Regions from separate parts of the Bacillus stercoris genome, predicted to be linked through region 2. Evidence: a T-box and tRNA genes for the amino acid it is inferred to sense, from the RefSeq annotation. Region 2 holds a T-box; the other holds one or more tRNA genes.
What was found. A T-box is a leader RNA that pairs with one kind of tRNA and senses whether it is charged. The one in region 2 lies ahead of glyQ (glycine--tRNA ligase subunit alpha), so its partner is inferred to be a tRNA-Gly.
Positions count from the first base shown of each region.

Region 1 (12,064 bases), 2.0 Mb from region 2:
TTTAGGAATGCCGCCCATCGCGGCAATATCACTTATATTAACGGCTAACGCCTTATACCCGATATCTTCAGGTGAGGAATAGTGTAATTTGAAGTGCACGTCTTCTACCATAGTATCAACACAAACAATTTCCTGAACGCCGTGTTTCGCAGTGTAGAGCGCTGCATCATCACCAATTCCTACATCAACGGAAGAATGGTGAATGGTCCGTGGAGTAATGCTATGTATCAAATCAAATTCATCCATGAAGCAAAACCTCCTTTCAACCCTGGTTATGCCTATATGTGCTCTCCCTAGTTTATCGAATTTTGCTAGAATATCCAAGAAGTTGCCGATATAAAGAAAGCTTGGCTAAGACACCAAGCAGAAGATACAGTAAAAGAAAACACAAAAAAAACGAAAACATGATCGTTTCGTTTACATTAATGGCGGTCCGGACGGGACTCGAACCCGCGACCTCCTGCGTGACAGGCAGGCATTCTAACCAACTGAACTACCGGACCATATTTATATAGTGTATTATTTCGGTTGCACCCTTTGGGCACTCCTTTTTTCATTCAAAATAATTTGGTTGCGGGGGCAGGATTTGAACCTGCGACCTTCGGGTTATGAGCCCGACGAGCTACCGAACTGCTCCACCCCGCGATGATATAATTAAGATAAAAGCTTGGCGGCGTCCTACTCTCACAGGGGGAAACCCCCGACTACCATCGGCGCTGAAGAGCTTAACTTCCGTGTTCGGTATGGGAACGGGTGTGACCTCTTCGCTATCGCCACCAAACAAATTGAGAGTGTTCTCTCAAAACTAGATAACAGGTGTGACATCATTCAAAATGTGGTTAAGTCCTCGATCGATTAGTATCTGTCAGCTCCATGTGTCGCCACACTTCCACCTCAGACCTATCAACCTGATCATCTTTCAGGGATCTTACTTCCTTGCGGAATGGGAAATCTCATCTTGAGGGGGGCTTCATGCTTAGATGCTTTCAGCACTTATCCCGTCCGCACATAGCTACCCAGCGATGCCCTTGGCAGAACAACTGGTACACCAGCGGTGCGTCCATCCCGGTCCTCTCGTACTAAGGACAGCTCCTCTCAAATTTCCTGCGCCCGCGACGGATAGGGACCGAACTGTCTCACGACGTTCTGAACCCAGCTCGCGTACCGCTTTAATGGGCGAACAGCCCAACCCTTGGGACCGACTACAGCCCCAGGATGCGATGAGCCGACATCGAGGTGCCAAACCTCCCCGTCGATGTGGACTCTTGGGGGAGATAAGCCTGTTATCCCCGGGGTAGCTTTTATCCGTTGAGCGATGGCCCTTCCATGCGGAACCACCGGATCACTAAGCCCGACTTTCGTCCCTGCTCGACTTGTAGGTCTCGCAGTCAAGCTCCCTTGTGCCTTTACACTCTGCGAATGATTTCCAACCATTCTGAGGGAACCTTTGGGCGCCTCCGTTACCTTTTAGGAGGCGACCGCCCCAGTCAAACTGCCCACCTGACACTGTCTCCCCGCCCGATAAGGGCGGCGGGTTAGAAGGTCAATACAGCCAGGGTAGTATCCCACCGATGCCTCCACCGAAGCTGGCGCTCCGGCTTCCAAGGCTCCTACCTATCCTGTACAAGCTGTACCAACATTCAATATCAGGCTGCAGTAAAGCTCCACGGGGTCTTTCCGTCCTGTCGCGGGTAACCTGCATCTTCACAGGTACTATAATTTCACCGAGTCTCTCGTTGAGACAGTGCCCAGATCGTTGCGCCTTTCGTGCGGGTCGGAACTTACCCGACAAGGAATTTCGCTACCTTAGGACCGTTATAGTTACGGCCGCCGTTTACTGGGGCTTCAATTCGCACCTTCGCTTACGCTAAGCGCTCCTCTTAACCTTCCAGCACCGGGCAGGCGTCAGCCCCTATACTTCGCCTTACGGCTTCGCAGAGACCTGTGTTTTTGCTAAACAGTCGCCTGGGCCTATTCACTGCGGCTCTCTCGGGCTTTCACCCTAACAGAGCACCCCTTCTCCCGAAGTTACGGGGTCATTTTGCCGAGTTCCTTAACGAGAGTTCTCTCGATCACCTTAGGATTCTCTCCTCGCCTACCTGTGTCGGTTTGCGGTACGGGCACCTCTCACCTCGCTAGAGGCTTTTCTTGGCAGTGTGGAATCAGGAACTTCGCTACTATATTTCGCTCGCCATCACAGCTCAGCCTTATGGGAAACGGATTTGCCTATTTCCCAGCCTAACTGCTTGGACGCGGATATCCAATACCGCGCTTACCCTATCCTCCTGCGTCCCCCCATTGCTCAAATGGTGAGGAGGTGGTACAGGAATATCAACCTGTTGTCCATCGCCTACGCCTTTCGGCCTCGGCTTAGGTCCCGACTAACCCTGAGCGGACGAGCCTTCCTCAGGAAACCTTAGGCATTCGGTGGAGGGGATTCTCACCCCTCTTTCGCTACTCATACTGGCATTCTCACTTCTAAGCGCTCCACCAGTCCTTCCGGTCTGGCTTCACAGCCCTTAGAACGCTCTCCTACCACTGTTCGAAGAACAGTCCGCAGCTTCGGTGATACGTTTAGCCCCGGTACATTTTCGGCGCAGAGTCACTCGACCAGTGAGCTATTACGCACTCTTTAAATGGTGGCTGCTTCTAAGCCAACATCCTGGTTGTCTAAGCAACTCCACATCCTTTTCCACTTAACGTATACTTTGGGACCTTAGCTGGCGGTCTGGGCTGTTTCCCTTTCGACTACGGATCTTATCACTCGCAGTCTGACTCCCAAGGATAAGTCATTGGCATTCGGAGTTTGACTGAATTCGGTAACCCGGTAGGGGCCCCTAGTCCAATCAGTGCTCTACCTCCAAGACTCTTACCTTGAGGCTAGCCCTAAAGCTATTTCGGAGAGAACCAGCTATCTCCAGGTTCGATTGGCATTTCACCCCTACCCACACCTCATCCCCGCACTTTTCAACGTGCGTGGGTTCGGGCCTCCATTCAGTGTTACCTGAACTTCACCCTGGACATGGGTAGATCACCTGGTTTCGGGTCTACGACCACGTACTCATGCGCCCTATTCAGACTCGCTTTCGCTGCGGCTCCGCATCTTCTGCTTAACCTTGCACGGGATCGTAACTCGCCGGTTCATTCTACAAAAGGCACGCCATCACCCGTTAACGGGCTCTGACTACTTGTAGGCACACGGTTTCAGGATCTCTTTCACTCCCCTTCCGGGGTGCTTTTCACCTTTCCCTCACGGTACTGGTTCACTATCGGTCACTAGGGAGTATTTAGCCTTGGGAGATGGTCCTCCCGGATTCCGACGGAATTTCACGTGTTCCGCCGTACTCAGGATCCACTCAGGAGAGAACGAAGTTTTGACTACAGGGCTGTTACCTCCTATGGCGGGCCTTTCCAGACCTCTTCATCTACCTCGTTCTTTTGTAACTCCGTACAGAGTGTCCTACAACCCCAAGAGGCAAGCCTCTTGGTTTGGGCTAATCCCGTTTCGCTCGCCGCTACTCAGGGAATCGCATTTGCTTTCTCTTCCTCCGGGTACTTAGATGTTTCAGTTCCCCGGGTCTGCCTTCTCATATCCTATGAATTCAGATATGGATACCACTCCATTACGAGTGGTGGGTTTCCCCATTCGGAAATCTCCGGATCAAAGCTTGCTTACAGCTCCCCGAAGCATATCGGTGTTCGTCCCGTCCTTCATCGGCTCCTAGTGCCAAGGCATCCACCGTGCGCCCTTTCTAACTTAACCGTTAAAAAGAATCACTATGTGATATCTTGTATTACTAATTGAATGTGATGTCTACTGTTATCTAGTTTTCAAAGAACACGTTTCGAAGGAATGATCCTTCAAAACTAAACAAGACAGGGAACGTTCTGTTTATAAGACCCAAGGTCTTATATTCCGTATAATATCCTTAGAAAGGAGGTGATCCAGCCGCACCTTCCGATACGGCTACCTTGTTACGACTTCACCCCAATCATCTGTCCCACCTTCGGCGGCTGGCTCCTAAAAGGTTACCTCACCGACTTCGGGTGTTACAAACTCTCGTGGTGTGACGGGCGGTGTGTACAAGGCCCGGGAACGTATTCACCGCGGCATGCTGATCCGCGATTACTAGCGATTCCAGCTTCACGCAGTCGAGTTGCAGACTGCGATCCGAACTGAGAACAGATTTGTGGGATTGGCTTAACCTCGCGGTTTCGCTGCCCTTTGTTCTGTCCATTGTAGCACGTGTGTAGCCCAGGTCATAAGGGGCATGATGATTTGACGTCATCCCCACCTTCCTCCGGTTTGTCACCGGCAGTCACCTTAGAGTGCCCAACTGAATGCTGGCAACTAAGATCAAGGGTTGCGCTCGTTGCGGGACTTAACCCAACATCTCACGACACGAGCTGACGACAACCATGCACCACCTGTCACTCTGCCCCCGAAGGGGACGTCCTATCTCTAGGATTGTCAGAGGATGTCAAGACCTGGTAAGGTTCTTCGCGTTGCTTCGAATTAAACCACATGCTCCACCGCTTGTGCGGGCCCCCGTCAATTCCTTTGAGTTTCAGTCTTGCGACCGTACTCCCCAGGCGGAGTGCTTAATGCGTTAGCTGCAGCACTAAGGGGCGGAAACCCCCTAACACTTAGCACTCATCGTTTACGGCGTGGACTACCAGGGTATCTAATCCTGTTCGCTCCCCACGCTTTCGCTCCTCAGCGTCAGTTACAGACCAGAGAGTCGCCTTCGCCACTGGTGTTCCTCCACATCTCTACGCATTTCACCGCTACACGTGGAATTCCACTCTCCTCTTCTGCACTCAAGTCCCCCAGTTTCCAATGACCCTCCCCGGTTGAGCCGGGGGCTTTCACATCAGACTTAAGAAACCGCCTGCGAGCCCTTTACGCCCAATAATTCCGGACAACGCTTGCCACCTACGTATTACCGCGGCTGCTGGCACGTAGTTAGCCGTGGCTTTCTGGTTAGGTACCGTCAAGGTACCGCCCTATTCGAACGGTACTTGTTCTTCCCTAACAACAGAGCTTTACGATCCGAAAACCTTCATCACTCACGCGGCGTTGCTCCGTCAGACTTTCGTCCATTGCGGAAGATTCCCTACTGCTGCCTCCCGTAGGAGTCTGGGCCGTGTCTCAGTCCCAGTGTGGCCGATCACCCTCTCAGGTCGGCTACGCATCGTCGCCTTGGTGAGCCATTACCTCACCAACTAGCTAATGCGCCGCGGGTCCATCTGTAAGTGGTAGCCGAAGCCACCTTTTATGTTTGAACCATGCGGTTCAAACAAGCATCCGGTATTAGCCCCGGTTTCCCGGAGTTATCCCAGTCTTACAGGCAGGTTACCCACGTGTTACTCACCCGTCCGCCGCTAACATCAGGGAGCAAGCTCCCATCTGTCCGCTCGACTTGCATGTATTAGGCACGCCGCCAGCGTTCGTCCTGAGCCAGGATCAAACTCTCCGATAAAGTAGTTTGACTGACTACGCACATCGCTGTGCGATTTATAAAAATGAATTAACAGGTACGTTTTGTCTTGTTTAGTTTTCAAAGATCATTCAATAATGGAGCGGGTGATGAGAATCGAACTCACGACATCAGCTTGGAAGGCTGAGGTTTTACCACTAAACTACACCCGCGTGATATCTTATATTGGCGCGCCCGAGAGGAGTCGAACCCCTAACCTTTTGATCCGTAGTCAAACGCTCTATCCAATTGAGCTACGGGCGCTTATCAAGCGACTTAACTATCATACTATCATTCGTCGTTGAAGTCAAGAAGTTTTTTTAAAAATGTTTTTCGAATCTTTTTCAATTCGACTTTTCTTATTATACACATTTTAAAATTCTTGTAAACACCTTAGAAAAACTTTTTTGTTTTTCGCTTTGTTTCACGCTGTTCATCAGCGACGTTTAATAATATATCATGCCTGTTTTATTTGGTCAATACTTTTCCTGTATTTTTTATTTTCTTCTTTTACGCCTTTGTTTTGTATATATTTTATCTCATCTTACAAACAATATTAGATGGGTGTATAACAACGGAAACTTAATTACTGACCTGTTGGATAACTTGCTTCTTGAGTCGACAGGCGTACTGCCAAAAACAAGGATTTATGAAATGAGCTCTAATCAGACGTTTCGGGAAACACTTGCTTTTTTGATTGTACGCGACAATGCTCACCAGAATGCATTTGCGAAATCGCTCGAGACATTGGGCGTTGAGTTGGCGAAGCTCTCCCCTGTTCCAAATTATGATATTAACAGTGCAAAGAGTATGTTGAATTAGGCTACCATGATGCACAGTTTACCTTCAGGTTCGATGAAACGAGAATCGGCGAAATCTATCAAGGGAAATCTCCAGCCGAAATGGCGGAGAGTTACAAGTCATAGACCCTTCGGCAGGGTAGTCCGGGGTTAGGCGATATGAATGCCTAATCAAGGCGGGAAGGTGCTCAATGAAACTTCTTGAGCACCTTCTAATTTGTGAAAATCATTCATTCAACGATTGGCGTTAAAGAATCGCCATTCCATATTTCTCCCTTATTGAGCGTCCAGCTGTCATGATATAAAGCTGAAGCACCTTTGTTTACTGCTGGGCTCCATTCATCATTCCATGCGAGAAAGTAAATGGTTTTAGGATATTTTTGTTTTATGGCATTGATGAACAGGCTGTAATCGAAGCTGCCGTTTGCTGTTTGCGGGCCCACTTCTGTAAAAGCAAATGGTTTATTAAGCGCCGTTAGCTGATCATATCCTTTTATCGAATAGGCGTCTTGGAAATACGCATCTAGTCCGACAATATCCACGTAAGACGCACCAGGGTAAAAATCGGTTTTGAAATCTCGATTGGCGTCGGGGGAGTAAACCCAAAGCAAATGATCAAGTCCTCTTGTGTCGGTCATATAATGATAGATTTTCTTGTAGAGCTGTTTATATAGAGAGATTCTTTCATTATCCTTTTGATTATATGATGTAAGTCCCCACCAAAACCATTCACCGTTCATTTCATGCAGCGGCCTGAATAGAACTGGCACACCTTGGTTCTCCAGCTCTTGAAGTCCGTCAGCAACTTTACTGAGCATGGCATTTAGCCGCTTCCCTTCTACTGTTGAAGAGTCTAGTATTTTTTTATACTGATCATTTGTAATCGGTGTTTTAAAATGCCCTGACTGAAAAGCAGGGTTCGCCAGGTGCAAACTGATTTGCGGAATTCCGCCATTTTTCCAATACGAAATTAAATCGCTGTTGCAGCTTACATCTATTGAATCTTCAATATTTGCTGTTTCAAGCCACCCTCTGGCATAATCACAGCCGTAAATAGCAGGCGATTGCCCGGCGGCGCTTCGGATTCTATCAGCCTCAGCCATAGAAAATGTGTCATGACTGTAACCTCCGAACGCGCCAGAAAGAACTCTGTTTTCCGTTCGGTTCGGCAGATGAGCAAGCCAATTCATCACTGCTTTTGTTGTCTGCTGTGCATTAGGATTTACAGGAGACACAGTATGCGCTTCAATTGGTTTTGCTAAAACAGCAGACGCAAGTAAAAATAAAATGAGCAAAGAGATCATATATTTCTTAACCACATCCAACTCCTCCATTCATTAAGGGTGAGATATCATGAATTCACAGTTTCCTTCTATTGAAAATTCGCCAAAATGCGCAGGCAGAATAAAGTGTGAGCCTGCAGTGCATTTATACTGAATACCATTATTGATGATTCGTCCTGATCCGCTCAGCACACTGCCCAGCAAATAGGTTTGATGAGAAGGAAAAGAAGCTCGGCCGCTAATCTTCCATTTGTACACTGAGAAATAATCTGATTGCACATAAACAGTGATCTCCGCGTTACCAGCTTCTTTCACTTCAGGTGTATGCGCTTTATCAATATGCGGTATCGTTATGACTTCCATGGCTTTTTCTATATGAAGAGATCTTTTTTCACCGTGGTCATTACAGCGGTCATAATCGTATACGCGATACGTGGTATCAGAGTTTTGCTGGATTTCAAGGACGAAGGTTCCTTCACATAAAGCATGGAGTGTACCGCTTGGCACATAAAAGAAATCTCCCGGCTTAATTTTGATTCTCCTCAGCAGCCCGTTCCAATCACCGCTTTCAATTCGCTGTTTGAACTCTTCCCTTGTGCTTGCGTGATGTCCTAAAATCAGTTCGGCGTCATCTTTGCAATCTATTATATACCAGCACTCTGTTTTACCAAGATCACCGTTTTCGTGCAGTTTTGCATAATCATCATCAGGATGGACTTGCACGGAGAGATCCATATTTGCATCAAGCAGCTTTACCAAAAGCGGAAACACCTTACCATCCGGAAACCCGAAGAACTCCGGATGATCTTGCCATACTTGATCAAGTGTCTTTCCTGCCAGCGGACCGCTTTTTACAACCGACGGACCATGAGCATGTGCAGAAACGGCCCAGCATTCACCTGTTTTTTCTGAGGGTATTGTGTAGCCGAAAGCATCGTAAAGCTTTGTTCCCCCCCATATTCTTTCTTTAAAAACAGGCTCCAAAAATATAGGGTGCTTCATGATCGCACCTCCCCGGATGCTGACTCTACTTGCAAGGCCTGTTGCGCTAAAACCAGCGTGCCGATGATTCCTGCATTACTGCCTAAATGTGGAGGTACTATATAATCACTTATATTTTCCGATAATTCAGAAAAATTAAAGTAGCTGTTCATGATCTTCGGTACATATTGATAGATATAAGGAAACACTTGTTTCTGTTGCATGACGCCGCCGCCAAGAATGATTTTTTTAGGTGCAAGGATCAAAATATACTGAGCCAGCGCTTGGGCAATATAGTACCCTTCCAGTTCCCAGACTTGGGTTAGATCTGATAAATCAGCAGCTTTTTTTCCCCAGCGGGCTTCAATAGCGGGGCCTGAAGCTAAGCCTTCAAAGCAATCTCCATGATAAGGGCACTTCCCTTGGTATACGTCATCCGGGTGCCTCCGGATATAAATATGGCCCATCTCTGGGTGTGACAGCCCCTGAAGGAGCCTCCCCTCTACAATAGCCCCCGCGCCTATGCCAGTGCCAATCGTTATATACAGGCAGCTGTCGAGCCCCTTCGCTTCACCGAAAAGGAATTCACCCAGCGCTGCAGCGTTAACATCCGTACTAAATCCGACTGGGATTTTCATTTCGTTCTTAACGGTTTGCAAAAAGGGATAGTGTCTCCAGCCCGCTTTCGGCGTGGCCGTAATGGTACCGTATGTTTGACTGGCTTTATCGTTATCAACAGGACCAAAGGAGCCGATGCCGATTGCCTGTAATGAAAATTGGCGAAAATATTGAATCACTTTCTCTATCGTTTCATCCGGCATCTTTGTGGGGAATTCTCTCCTGTCAATGATCGTTCCATCTTCTCTGCCGACAGCACAAACAAACTTTGTGCCGCCTGCTTCAATACCGCCAAGCATGCAGATGGCCTCCTTGTTGTCTCCGCAATCAGCGCCGTATGTTTACAGAAGTCACAACAAACTTGTCATGCCGATGACGTGAAAAGGAATATTCAAATGGAATCCCGGTATCTAAGAAGCCCACATGTTCAACTTCAAGAATTGGATCATCCTGTTTGCAGCCCAGATGCTGCTGGTCAATATGATCGGATTTGCAGGCTCTGATTTTCCGGTGTGTTCCGGCGATTTTGAGCTGCAGCACATTTGTAATATGATTGTAGATCGAATCATGAAGGACATCGTCATTAATGCCCGGGATTAAATGCGTCGGCATATATGTTTTTTCCAGTACATAGGGTTCACCTTCTACAATCCGCAGCCGAACGACATAATAAACCGGTGTTTTCTGATCAATAGACAAATGGGCGGCCACTTCCTCAGTGGGAAATTGCACTTCAAACTGAATGACCTTGCTTTTGATTTTTTTATCTTTCAGCAAGTTGGTCAATCCCAGAATCTCATTGCTGACTACATGGACATGGTCATCCTGTATTGCAGATTGAATAATAAACGTGCCATGGCCGCGTTTTCTGAACAGCAGACCCTCGGCAACTAAATTATCCAAGGCTCTCTTCATCGTCATACGGCTTGAGTTAAATTCTTTTGCAAGAGATACTTCATCAGGAATGGGCTGATCGATCGGATATACGTTATTTTTAATTCTTTTTCTCATTTCATTTGCAATGATTTCGTATTTATTCATTGGTATCCTCCGGCAGCTGTTAGAGTCTGATATCACATAAGCTTTTACGGATATCATAAGTTCTTTTCCCTATTTCATCAATGTTGCGGCTGTTCGTCATCTCTATTCATCATGATGATTGCCGGAAGATCTTGACCTTAAGAAAATCTAGAAACCGTTTTGCTCAGCAACCGTTTTGAACCATTTTCCGCTCTTTTTGACGGTTCTTTCTCCTTCTTTCTCGAGATTGACTGATACAAACCCGTATCGGTTTTTGTAGGCATTTGTCCAAGACCAGTTGTCCATGAACGTCCATAAGTGATAGCCCTTTACGTTCGATCCTTCCTGCATGGCGCGGTGAATCCATTTAAGGTGCTCTTTTATAAATTCAATCCGGTAATCATCCTGAATCATGCCTTGTTCATCCCTGAAGCGCTCTTCGCCTTCAACTCCCATGCCGTTTTCAGAGATAAAACACTCGATGTTCCCGTAGTTTTCTTTTAAATTGACCAAAATATCATAAATGCCTTTTTCATAGATCTCCCAGCCCCGATGCGGATTCATTTTGCGGCCCGGCATGACGTAAGGATCAAAATACCTGTCCGGCAAAAAAGGAGCGTCGGGATTCGGAAGATGTTCTTTTGCTTTCACACGTCTCGGCTGGTAATAATTCACTCCCAACAGGTCAACCGTGTTCTTTTTGATGATGTCAAGATCTTCAGGGTTGTAATCAGGCATAAAGCCTTCATTCTTCAAAATGTCAACCAGCTCTTTCGGAAACTCGCCTTTGACAGATGGGTCTAAAAAGGATCTGTTAAAAAACGCGTCTGCGATTTTTCCGGCTTTCACATCCGCCGGATGGCTGCTTCTCGGGTATGATGGGGTCAAATTTAAAATGATGCCGATTTTTCCGTCCTGTTCCATCTCCCTGTAAGCCTGAATCGCGCGGGCACTTGACAGCATCGTATGAAATCCGACCTGGACAGCCTCTTTAAAGTCGACCTTGTTTGGATAATGAAAATCATATAAGTAGCCGCCTTCTACGGGAACGATTGGTTCATTATGCGTGAACCATTTTTTCACTCTGCCGCCAAACAAACGGAAACACGTTCTTGCATAGTTTTCATAAGCGTCAACCGTCTCTCTGTTTACCCAGCCGCCGATTTTTTGAAGCGCCATCGGCATATCGAAATGAAACAAATTGACAAAAGGTTCAATTCCGTTAGCGATCAACTCATCAATGACATTATTATAGAAATTTACGGCTTTATCGTTGATCTCGCCTGTTCCGTCTGGTATGAAACGCGACCAGGAAATCGACATCCGGAACGAGTTGTGGCCAAGCTCCTTCATCAGCCTGATATCTTCTTTATAATTGTCGTAAAATTGGGATGTGGCTGCGGGTCCGACATGGTCAAAAAAACGATGCGGTTCTTTCTCAAACCAATAATCCCATATATTCTGCCCTTTTCCGTCTCTGTCGGCAGCACCCTCCGTTTGTGTTGCTGAAGCGGATGATCCCCACCAAAAATCTTTCGGAAAACGATATTGTTCTGTTTGTGCCAAGTCTCTCTCCCCTTATGTCACATTTTAATGCTGTTATCATTTTGCTGAGCAGCTGTTTCCTGCACAGCCTGTTCTTTTTCTTTTGCCAGATTTAATTTATCCATTGCTTTTAGGAACGGAAACCAAATCACGAAGACAATCAGCAGATTGATAAGCTGCATCACGCCCCCCATGATCGAGTTCGTCGCCATGATGCCATTAATGAATAATGGAACCGTCCACGGCACCGTCACACCAGTCGGAGGCGGAACGAGCCCCGCTGACATGGCCAGATAGGTGACGAGCGTAACAACCATCGGCGCCAGCACCCAAGGCA
Region 1 is NZ_CP121861.1:3,735,963-3,748,026, forward strand. Features, by position in the region: gene thiL (thiamine-phosphate kinase) at 1-246, opposite strand, end outside; tRNA gene QA442_RS19300 (tRNA-Asp) at 427-503, opposite strand; tRNA gene QA442_RS19305 (tRNA-Met) at 569-645, opposite strand; rRNA gene rrf (5S ribosomal RNA) at 666-781, opposite strand; rRNA gene QA442_RS19315 (23S ribosomal RNA) at 836-3,763, opposite strand; rRNA gene QA442_RS19320 (16S ribosomal RNA) at 3,934-5,483, opposite strand; tRNA gene QA442_RS19325 (tRNA-Gly) at 5,580-5,653, opposite strand; tRNA gene QA442_RS19330 (tRNA-Arg) at 5,668-5,744, opposite strand; partial or broken gene QA442_RS19335 (manganese catalase family protein) at 6,033-6,420, shown strand; gene gmuG (mannan endo-1,4-beta-mannosidase) at 6,511-7,599, opposite strand; gene manA (mannose-6-phosphate isomerase, class I) at 7,618-8,565, opposite strand; gene QA442_RS19350 (ROK family protein) at 8,562-9,461, opposite strand; gene gmuR (transcriptional regulator GmuR) at 9,490-10,203, opposite strand; gene gmuD (6-phospho-beta-glucosidase GmuD) at 10,351-11,748, opposite strand; gene celB (PTS cellobiose transporter subunit IIC) at 11,766-12,064, opposite strand, start outside.
Region 1: it has a tRNA-Gly gene. The T-box ahead of glyQ (glycine--tRNA ligase subunit alpha) is inferred to sense a tRNA for this amino acid. The anticodon was not compared.

Region 2 (12,064 bases):
AGACCCGTCGGATGAAGACCGCAAATCATAATCTCTCTAAGAAGGGAGAACGCTGATGGAAGATCTACTGACCAATCCGCTTATTATTGCAGCGATCATCGGAATTATTTCTGCGATTTTCGGCAAAAAGAGCAAAGAAGAAAAGCAAAACAGCCAAAAAAGAAAAATACCTCAACAGGTGCAAACTGCTTCCCCTCAAAAGAAGCAGTCAAAAGAAGAAGCTCCTGCACCTATTCCTAACCGCATGGAACAGGCAAGACGGGAAGCGGAAGAAAGACGCAGGGAAACAGAAAGAAATCTGAAAGGGCTGGAACGAGATCTTGCTGCTGCCAAACAAAAAGCGGTATACACAAAACAAAAAATGCTCCAGGTGAATAAAGACACCGTGGTACAGGGGATCGTTCTAGGAGAGGTATTCGGACCTCCAAGGGCGAAAAAACCTCATCATACGATGCGCCCGGCCCGTAAAAATTAAAGTGTTAGAACCTCCTTTCAAATCATACATATGAGATGAAAGGGGGTTCTTTTTGTATGGGGCAAAGAAAGAATCGTGTGAAAGCTTGGCTGACAAGAGCATTGGAAATTCCCCCGGACGTTATGATGGATCTGCCGAGGATTACAATGGTTGGCAGACTTCATATCTACATAGAAAACCACAGAGGTCTTTTGCTTTTCAGCGAGAATGAAGTGAGGCTGATGCTGAAGCAGGGCCAGTGCATCATATCTGGTAAAAATTTTGTCATCAAGGCGATTCTTCCGGAAGAAATACTTTTGGAGGGTACGATTGATGTCGTTCGATATGTTGAGTCATAAAGCCGAGGGGGAAATGTTGTGAAAAATAAATGGCTGTCTTTTTTTTCGGGTAAGGTCCAGCTTGAATTGACGGGAAGAGGGATTGAGCGGCTCCTTAATGAATGCACAAGACAGGGGATTCCAGTCTTTCATGTCAAAAAAAAGAAAGAAGCCGTATCGTTATATATACAGCTTCAGGATGTACATGCCTTTCGGCGGGTGAGAAGTAAATTTAAATGTAAAGCCCGATTTATCAATCGGAAGGGTTTTCCCTTCCTATTGCTGAAATCAAAGCTGAATATAGGGTTTACGATCGGTTTTGCGATTTTTTTCATCCTTTTGTTTCTGCTTTCCAATATGGTGTGGAAAATTGATGTGACAGGCGCTAAGCCTGAAACAGAGCATCAAATGAGGCAGCATCTTAATGAAATCGGTGTTAAAAAGGGCCGTCTGCAGTTTTTAATGATGTCGCCCGAAAAAATACAGAAATCATTAACCAATGGAATAGACAATATCACCTGGGTCGGCGTTGATCTGAAGGGGACGACCATTCACATGAAAGTCGTGGAGAAAAATGAGCCCGAAAAAGAAAAGTATGTTAGCCCGCGCAATATTGTCGCCAAAAAGAAAGCAACGATTACGAGAATGTTTGTGCAAAAAGGGCAGCCCATGGCCGCCATACACGATCATGTTGAAAAGGGGCAGCTGCTTGTTTCGGGACTGATCGGCAGCGAAGACCATGAGCAGGAAGTCGCCTCAAAAGCAGAAATTTACGGAGAAACCTGGTATAGATCAGAAGTGACAGTCCCGCTTGAAACATTATTTAACGTCTATACGGGCAAAGTAAGGACAAAGCACAAGCTTTCTTTTGGCTCGTTGGCAATCCCGATCTGGGGGATGACGTTTAAAAAAGAGGAATTGAAGCATCCAAAAACAGAACAAGAAAAGCACTCGCTTCATTTTCTCGGATTTAAGCTCCCTGTATCCTATGTCAAAGAGCAAACAAGAGAAAGTGAAGAGGCTTTGCGAAAATATACGAAAGAAGAAGCAGTTCAAGAAGGCATTAAATTGGGTAAACAGGATGTAGAGGATAAAATAGGCGAAAACGGCGAGGTGAAAAGTGAAAAAGTTTTGCACCAGACTGTTGAGAATGGTAAAGTAAAGTTGATTATTCTCTACCAAGTTATAGAAGATATCGTTCAAACCACACCTATTGTCAGGGAGACTGAAGAATGACAGAACATTTACTTGCGATGAATCAAAAACTGAAAAACCCGGACGAGGCGCTTTCACTCTTCGGGAACCAAGATTCTTTTTTGAAATTGATGGAGAAAGATCTGAATGTAAATATCATTACGCGCGGCGAGACGATTTATGTTTCAGGCGATGATGAATCGTTTCAGATTGCAGACAGGCTGCTGGGATCACTCCTCGCTTTAATTCGCAAGGGGATAGAGATCTCTGAACGTGATGTGATTTACGCCATCAAAATGGCAAAGAAGAATGAACTTGAATACTTTGAAAGCATGTATGAAGAAGAAATTACAAAAAACGCAAAAGGAAAATCAATCCGTGTAAAAACAATGGGACAGCGGGAATACGTGGCCGCTATGAAGCGGAATGACCTTGTATTCGGCATTGGTCCGGCGGGAACCGGGAAAACGTACCTGGCTGTCGTAAAAGCAGTCCATGCTTTAAAAAACGGACATATTAAAAAAATCATTTTAACAAGGCCTGCCGTGGAAGCCGGTGAAAGCCTCGGTTTTCTCCCAGGTGACCTAAAAGAAAAAGTAGATCCTTATTTGCGCCCGTTGTATGACGCTCTCCATGATGTGCTTGGGGCAGATCATACAGAACGTCTGATGGAAAGAGGCATCATTGAAATTGCTCCGCTTGCATATATGAGGGGACGGACGCTCGATGATGCTTATGTTATACTTGATGAAGCACAGAATACCACGCCTGCTCAAATGAAAATGTTTTTGACGAGACTGGGTTTTGGCTCTAAAATGATCATTACAGGTGACGTTAGCCAAATTGACCTGCCGAAAGGCGTCAAATCGGGACTTGCAGTAGCGAAGGAGATGCTGAAAGGAATAGACGGCATTTCTATGATTGAGCTAGACCAGACAGACGTGGTCAGACATCCGCTTGTTGCGAAAATTATTGAAGCATACGATAAGCAAAATTAATGCTGAATGACCCGATCGCGCGTTATCGGGTCATTTTTATGATTGCTTGTGGGCTTGATGTTTCAAGAGGAGGTTCTTGTGTTGAAAAAGAAGGCTAAGACCAAAAGCAGCTCAAAAAAATGGAGCAAATTTAAAAATGCCCGCTCCATGCATGTACTGCTGTATCTTCTGCTGGCTGCCATTATGTTTGCTTTGCTCTTTGTACATGTTAAGCCGGAAACACTTGATTTGGACCTGTTTTCAGTCAGCGACAAGACCATTTATGCTCCGGCAACCGTGGAAGATCAAAAAGCCACGGAGGAAAAAAAGCAAGCCGCTGAGGACGCGGTTGAGGATCAATATACATTAAAAAAAGAATACACAGATAATCGGATAGACCTTGTGTCATCAATATTCGACAGTATCAGTGAAGTGAAAAAATCATCGGAAGAAAGCAGCAAATCCCCATCGGAAAAATCAATGGTCAAATCCGTAAAGGATAAATTGACGTCAGATGTGAATGATTCCATATCCGAGGACTCCATCAAGACATTGCTGAAAGCAGACAGTGAAGACTTTTCTTTTGTCAGAGATACGGTCATTACCGCGGTAAATACGGTCATGAGCAGTGAAATCCCTTCGGATAAGCTATCTGATGCAAAGGATAAAGTAGAAAAAGAGCTAAAGAGCAATTCTATTCCATCTAAATACTTGGGAGCTGCGACAGAAATCGGGCGTTTTGCTATTATTCCGAATTACGTCTTCGATCCGAAAGCAACAGAGGCAAAGCGGCAGGAAGCGTCAGACAATGTCCAGCAAGTTCAAATCAAACAGGGGCAAGTGCTCGTGGAAGAAAATGACCTTATTGATCGAGAAGTGTACAGAAAACTTGAGCTGACCGGGTTATTAAATAACTCAAATCTCTTTAAGCCGATCAGCGGGCTATTGATTATGATCGGACTGTTCATTGCAACACTTGTATATTATTTTGAAAAACAGAAACAAAATCTGAAGTTTAAAAACCAATCCATTCTGCTATTCTCTATTATCACAACACTTTTGCTAGTGATCATGGAGGTTGTCAGTTTGTTTCAGAAGATGGAATATAATAATATCGGCTATCTGGTTCCCATTGCGGCCGGGGCCATCTTAATCAAACTGCTGATGAATGAACGCATTGCCATTTTGGGAAGTATCATTCTTGCGATTTGCGGGAGTATGATGTTTAATCAGGGTGTGACAGGAACGTTCAATTATGTCATAGGAATTTATTATTTGATTAGCGGTATTTCAGGCGTTTTATTTTTAGGAAAACATAATGCAAGGTCAAAGATTTTGCAGACCGGACTTTTCGTTGCGTTTATTAATATGGTTGTTGTTCTTTCCTTATTATTGATCCAGAACACCGCACTTTCGGGTCTTGAAATCGGCACGTTAATGCTCATGGGTGTTGTGTCGGGGTTTGCTTCATCGGTATTGATCATCGGCCTGATGCCGTTTTTCGAGACAGGCTTTGGCATTTTATCCACCATGAGGCTGCTCGAGCTGTCTAATCCTAACCATCCGCTATTGCGCAAAATACTGACAGAAACACCAGGTACATATCATCACAGTGTAATGGTCGCCAATTTATCAGAGGCAGCCTGTGAAGCGGTTGGGGCTAATGGTTTGCTTGCAAGAGTCGGCGCATATTATCACGATCTCGGAAAAACAAAGCGCCCGCAATATTTTATTGAAAACCAAATGAATATTGACAATCCGCATGATAAACTGTCTCCTCAGCTGAGTAAAAATATTATCATCTCGCATACGACTGACGGTGCGAACATGCTGAGAAGCTATAAATTTCCGAAAGAGCTTGTCGATATTGCTGAGCAGCATCATGGAACCTCGCTTTTAAAGTTTTTTTACTATAAAGCGAAGGAAAAAGGCGACCAGATTACAGAGGAAGAGTTCCGTTATCCGGGGCCGAAGCCGCAGTCAAAGGAAGCCGCAATTATATCAGTGGCCGACAGTGTTGAAGCGGCCGTCAGATCCATGCATAACCCAAATCCTGAACGAATTGAAAAGCTTGTCCGGGGTATTATATCCGATAAGCTTCAGGACGGACAGTTCAGTGAATGCGATTTGACATTTAAAGAGCTGGATACAATCGCAAAAACGCTCTGTGCAACATTAAAAGGAATTTTCCACTCCCGGATTGAATATCCGGAGGCTACTAAGAAGGTGAAATAGATGAGTTTACTGATTGATATCGTTGATGAAACAGGAAGCGTCTCAGAAGAGATGCTCAAAGAAGTAGAAAATCTGCTTCAATTTGCTGCTGAGCGTGAAGGCGTTCAGGATCAGGCTGAGGTTTCTGTCACGATCGTTACCAATGATGACATACAGCAGATTAACAAAGAATACCGGGGAAAGGATACACCGACAGATGTCATCTCATTTGCTCTTGAAGAAGAGGGAGAAGGCGAGGTCGAAATCGTGGGCGCCGAGATGCCTCCGGTTTTAGGTGACATTATCATCAGTGCCGATCGCACAAGAGAGCAGGCAGAGGAGTATAATCATTCTTTTAAAAGAGAGCTCGGATTTCTTGCCGTACACGGATTTCTGCACCTTTTAGGATATGACCATATGACGAAAGAGGAAGAAGAGGAGATGTTTACTAAGCAAAAGGATTTGCTGGACGCTTATGGACTCAAGAGATTATAGAAATGAGCTGAAGCGATTCTACAAAAGCTTCGTGCATGCAGGCCGGGGAATCTGGAAAACAGCGCGGACGGAGCGGAATTTCCAATTTCATGCCGCAGCCGCCTGCGTTGTTCTCATTTGCGGCTTCCTTGTAGGACTCAGCACGATAGAGTGGGTGATTATATTCCTTTTGATTGGCGGAATGTTTTCGCTTGAGCTTTTAAATACAGCCGTTGAACATACGGTTGATTTAATAACTGACAAACATCACCCTCTTGCTAAAGCGGCCAAGGACGCTGCCGCCGGGGCTGTTTGCGTTTTTGCCGTCATTTCGTGTATCATTGGTTTACTTATTTTTTTGCCAAAGCTGTAATGGCAGAAAATTCTTACATTTATTTTACATTTTTAGAAATGGGCGTGAAAAAAAGCGCGCGATTATGTAAAATATAAAGTGATAGCGGTACCATTATAGGTAAGAGAGGAATGTACACATGAACAGACAAGAATTAATAACAGAAGCTTTAAAAGCGCGTGATATGGCATATGCGCCGTATTCCAAGTTCCAAGTAGGAGCCGCTCTTCTTACCAAGGATGGAAAAGTGTACAGAGGCTGCAACATTGAGAACGCTGCATACAGCATGTGCAATTGCGCTGAGCGTACCGCTTTATTTAAAGCTGTTTCTGAAGGGGATACAGAGTTTCAGATGCTGGCCGTTGCGGCTGACACCCCTGGACCGGTATCTCCGTGCGGAGCCTGCCGCCAGGTGATTTCTGAGCTTTGCACAAAGGACGTTGTAGTCGTACTGACTAATTTACAAGGACAAATAAAAGAAATGACTGTGGAAGAATTATTGCCAGGCGCATTTTCATCGGAGGATTTACATGACGAACGAAAGCTTTAAATCAGGATTTGTATCCATTATTGGAAGACCAAACGTAGGAAAGTCTACATTTTTGAACAGAGTCATAGGGCAAAAAATCGCGATCATGAGCGATAAGCCCCAAACGACGAGAAACAAGGTGCAAGGGGTATTAACGACAGGCACATCACAAACCATTTTTATTGACACACCAGGGATTCATAAACCTAAGCATAAGCTCGGGGACTTTATGATGAAAGTGGCGCAAAATACATTAAAAGAAGTTGATTTGATCTTGTTTATGATCAATGCCGAGGAAGGCTACGGGAAAGGCGACGAATTCATCATTGAGAAATTGCAGCAGATGTCTACGCCTGTATTTTTAATCGTAAACAAAATTGATAAAATTCATCCCGACCAATTGCTTTTGTTAATTGACGAATACCGCGGACGTTATCCTTTTAAGGAAATTGTTCCGATTTCTGCTCTAGAAGGAAATAATATCGAAACATTGCTCGCTCAGATTGAAGCGTATTTGCCGGAAGGGCCGCAATTCTATCCGAGTGATCAGGTCACCGACCACCCAGAGCGATTTATCATTTCTGAATTAATCAGGGAAAAGGTGCTGCATTTGACGAGAGAAGAAATCCCGCACAGCATTGCGGTGGCCATCGAATCCATCAAAGGGCAGGACAACGGTTCTGTGCATGTAGCGGCAACGATTGTGGTCGAGCGGGATTCCCAGAAAGGCATCGTGATTGGTAAAAAAGGAAGCCTTCTGAAAGAGGTCGGAAAAAGAGCGAGGGCGGATATTGAAGCACTGTTAGGCTCCCGTGTCTACCTTGAATTGTGGGTGAAAGTGCAGAAAGACTGGCGCAATAAAATGTCCCAGCTTCGCGATTTTGGCTTTAAAGAGGACGAATATTAATCTCTTGCCGTGTGGGACATTATCTCACAGGAACAGGGATACATTAGCAAATTTTGTTTAACATGAAATGGAGGACATCTGGTCAAGATAAAGGTAAGAATTTGGAATTTAGGTAAGCTAGTTTAACTACAGAAAGGTGGGTTTCTTGTGTTGAATTTTACCTGGAACGTATTTTCTCAAACAGGAAATGTTGATACGTATCTTCTTTTTAAAGAACTGGAAAAAGAGAACATGGAAAGACCCGAAGAACTAGAAGATGAGCTAGCCCGATTTGATTATCCAATTTTATAAACCTCTTGGCCGCTCCTGCTTTAGGAAGGTGCGGAAATGCTGACAAAATGTGAAGGGATCGTTCTTCGCACAAATGATTACGGAGAGACGAATAAAATCGTAACATTACTGACAAGAGAACACGGAAAAATAGGTGTTATGGCACGAGGCGCCAAAAAACCGAACAGCCGTTTATCAGCAGTCAGCCAGCCCTTTTTGTATGGTTCATTTTTAATGCAAAAAACATCAGGCCTCGGAACGCTTCAGCAGGGGGAAATGATCCTCAGCATGCGAGGCATCAGGGAAGACTTGTTTTTAACAGCCTATGCCGCATATATTGCTGAATTAGTCGACAGAGGCACAGAGGAAAGAAAGCCAAATCCTTATTTATTTGAATTTATATTAGAATCACTAAAACAGCTGAATGAAGGAACAGATCCGGATGTTATCACCTTCATTGTTCAAATGAAGATGCTCGGTGTCATGGGGCTGTATCCTGAGCTGAATCATTGTGTACATTGTAAAAGCCAAGACGGAACTTTTCACTTTTCTGTCCGTGATAATGGTTTTATATGCCATCGCTGTTTTGAAAAAGATCCTTACAGGATTCCGATTAAACCGCAAACAGCAAGGCTGTTGAGACTCTTTTATTACTTCGATCTGTCGAGGCTGGGCAATGTGTCCTTAAAAGAGGAAACAAAAGCTGAATTAAAGCAAGTGATTGATTTGTATTACGAAGAATATTCAGGGTTATATTTAAAATCAAAGCGCTTTTTAGATCAAATGGAAAGCATGAAACATCTTATGGGTGAAAACAAAAGTTGACATTTGGTCCATCTTTTTATATGATCATTTATTATAAAATATGTTGCAGTGAGAGAAAGAAGTACTTGCGTTTACCTCATGAAAGCGACCTTAGGGCGGTGTAAGCTAAGGATGAGCACGCAACGAAAGGCATTCTTGAGCAATTTTAAAAAAGAGGCTGGGATTTTCTTCTCAGCAACTAGGGTGGAACCGCGGGAGAACTCTCGTCCCTATGTTTGCGGCAGGCAAGCATAGAGACGGGAGTTTTTTGGTTGCTGCCGCAGTCATTTTATGAAAGAAAAGTGGAGGTGCTTGAAATGAATATTCAAGACATGATTCTTACCTTGCAAAAGCATTGGTCCAGTCAGGGCTGTGTGCTTATGCAGGCTTACGATGTAGAAAAAGGAGCCGGCACGATGAGCCCGTATACATTTTTGCGCAGCATCGGCCCTGAGCCGTGGAAAGTGGCTTATGTAGAGCCTTCAAGACGCCCTGCAGACGGCCGATACGGGGAGAACCCAAACAGATTGTATCAGCATCATCAGTTCCAGGTCATTATCAAACCGTCTCCTGATAACATTCAAGAGCTGTATTTAGATTCCTTGCGGGCTCTCGGAATTGATCCGCTTGAGCACGATATTCGTTTTGTTGAAGACAACTGGGAGAATCCGTCTTTAGGCTGTGCGGGTCTTGGCTGGGAAGTATGGCTTGACGGAATGGAAATTACACAATTTACGTATTTCCAGCAGGTCGGAGGACTTGAATGTAAACCGGTTTCAGTTGAAATTACGTACGGAATCGAGCGTCTCGCGTCTTATATCCAGGATAAAGAAAATGTTTTCGACTTGGAATGGACGACAGGGTTTACAGTAAAAGATTTATTCATGATGGCTGAATATGAGCATTCGGTTTATACATTTGAAACGTCAGACGTCGATATGCTGTTCCAACTGTTCAGCACATATGAAAAAGAAGCGATCAAGCAAATGGATAACGGACTTGTTCATCCAGCATATGACTATGTGCTGAAGTGCTCGCACACCTTCAATCTGCTTGACGCCAAAGGTGCGATCTCTGTTACCGAGCGGACGGGCTATATCGCAAGAGTGCGGAATTTAGCTAGAAAAGTAGCAAAAACCTATTATGAGGAACGAGAAAAACTAGGGTTCCCAATGCTTAAAGGGGAGGGTTCTTCTCATGAGTAAACAGGATTTACTTTTAGAGATCGGATTAGAGGAAATCTTAGGCGCGCTTTTTGAATGAAAGCATGGTTCAGCTTGGCGAGAAGCTGACAGGCTGGCTTAAAGAAAAAAATATTACTCACGGTGAAGTGAAGCTCTTCAATACACCGAGACGTCTTGCTGTGTTCGTTAAGGATGTTGCAGAAAAGCAGGATGATATAAAAGAGGAAGCAAAAGGACCTGCGAAAAAAATTGCCCTAGATGCAGACGGAAACTGGACAAAAGCGGCAATCGGATTTTCAAAAGGCCAAGGCGCGAATGTGGAAGACCTGTACATCAAAGAAGTAAAAGGCACAGAGTATGTATTCGTGCAAAAATTCCAAGCCGGCCAAGAAACGAAATCGCTTCTGCCAGAACTGAGCGGTTTAATTACAAGCTTGCATTTCCCGAAAAACATGCGCTGGGGAAATGAAGATTTGCGTTATATCCGACCAATCAAATGGATTGTCGCTTTATTTGGACAGGATGTCATTCCATTTTCGATCACAAACGTTGAATCTGGACGAACAACACAGGGACACCGTTTTCTCGGACATGAAGTATCAATTGAATCACCTTCAGCTTATGAAGAGCAGCTGAAAGAACAGCATGTTATTGCTGATCCTAACGTCCGAAAGCAAATGATTCAATCTCAGCTGGAGGCAATGGCTGCAGAACACAATTGGAGCATTCCGGTTGACGAAGACCTTCTTGATGAAGTGAATCATTTAGTAGAATACCCGACAGCTCTTTACGGTTCATTTGAATCTGAGTTTCTGTCAATTCCTGAGGAAGTGCTTGTCACGACAATGAAAGAGCATCAGCGCTACTTCCCTGTCAAAGACAAAAACGGTGACTTGCTGCCTCACTTTATCACAGTCCGAAACGGCAACAGCCACGCGATCGAAAATGTGGCCCGAGGCAATGAGAAAGTGCTGCGCGCGCGTTTGTCTGATGCTTCATTCTTCTACAAAGAAGATCAGAAACTAAACATTGATGCAAATGTGAAGAAGCTTGAAAATATCGTTTTCCATGAAGAGCTTGGTTCTCTTGCTGATAAGGTTAGAAGAGTCACATCAATCGCAGAGAAACTTGCCGTTCGTCTTCAGGCTGATGAAGATACATTAAAACATGTGAAGCGAGCTGCTGAAATTTCTAAATTCGACCTTGTCACGCATATGATATATGAATTCCCTGAACTTCAAGGAATTATGGGCGAAAAGTATGCGAGAATGCTTGGTGAAGATGAAGCTGTGGCTGCGGCAGTCAATGAACATTATATGCCTAGATCAGCTGGCGGAGAAACGCCTTCTACTTTTACAGGAGCTGTTGTAGCAATGGCGGATAAGCTTGACACAATCGCTTCATTCTTCTCAATCGGCGTTATTCCGACCGGTTCTCAGGACCCTTACGGACTGCGCCGCCAGGCAAGCGGTATTGTTGCGATTCTTCTTGACCGCAACTGGGGAATTTCATTTGAAGAGCTGCTTACTTTCGTTCAAACTGATAAAGAAAATGAACTGCTGGATTTCTTCACTCAGCGCCTGAAATATGTCTTGAATGCTGAACAAATCAGACATGATGTTATCGACGCCGTGCTGGAAAGCTCTGAGCTTAGGCCATACTCAGCGCTGCATAAAGCGCAAGTACTGGAACAAAAGCTTGGTGCACCTGGCTTTAAGGAAACAGCTGAAGCGTTAGGCCGAGTGATCTCTATCAGCAAAAAAGGAGTCCGCGGAGACATTCAGCCTGATCTGTTTGAAAATGAATACGAAGCAAAGCTGTTTGATGCCTACCAAACAGCGAAGCAAAATCTGCAGGAAAACTTCAGCAAAAAAGATTATGAGGCGGCGCTTGCTTCACTTGCAGCCTTAAAAGAACCGATTGATGCTTACTTCGACCATACAATGGTTATAGCGGATAATGAGGCATTAAAGGCAAATCGTTTAGCGCAAATGGTAAGCTTGGCGGATGAGATCAAGTCCTTTGCGAATATGAATGCCCTTATTGTAAAATAAAGAGAGAAAAGGCGGTTGCTGTGTGATCGGTAATCGTCTTTTCCCCATTTATAAGTTTTTTGTTTGATTACAAGATATTTACGCTATAATATGGATTATTATTTCTTTACATAGCTATGAAGTGAAAAGGTGGTGAGTACGATCGAACTAAATAAACGGCAAGAACATATTTTGCAGATTGTAAAAGAAAACGGGCCGATTACAGGGGAGCATATTGCAGAAAAGCTGAACCTTACCAGGGCGACATTGCGTCCGGATTTAGCCATACTCACCATGTCAGGATTCCTCGAGGCGCGCCCGAGAGTCGGTTATT
Region 2 is NZ_CP121861.1:1,728,274-1,740,337, forward strand. Features, by position in the region: gene floA (flotillin-like protein FloA) at 1-31, shown strand, start outside; gene QA442_RS09005 (hypothetical protein) at 56-475, shown strand; gene yqfC (sporulation protein YqfC) at 532-813, shown strand; gene yqfD (sporulation protein YqfD) at 832-2,028, shown strand; gene QA442_RS09020 (PhoH family protein) at 2,025-2,984, shown strand; gene pgpH (cyclic-di-AMP phosphodiesterase PgpH) at 3,063-5,198, shown strand; gene ybeY (rRNA maturation RNase YbeY) at 5,199-5,672, shown strand; gene QA442_RS09035 (diacylglycerol kinase family protein) at 5,653-6,024, shown strand; gene QA442_RS09040 (cytidine deaminase) at 6,143-6,553, shown strand; gene era (GTPase Era) at 6,534-7,439, shown strand; gene QA442_RS09050 (YqzL family protein) at 7,587-7,730, shown strand; gene recO (DNA repair protein RecO) at 7,767-8,534, shown strand; T-box leader at 8,574-8,748, shown strand; gene glyQ (glycine--tRNA ligase subunit alpha) at 8,831-9,718, shown strand; partial or broken gene glyS (glycine--tRNA ligase subunit beta) at 9,711-11,751, shown strand; gene ccpN (transcriptional regulator CcpN) at 11,884-12,064, shown strand, end outside.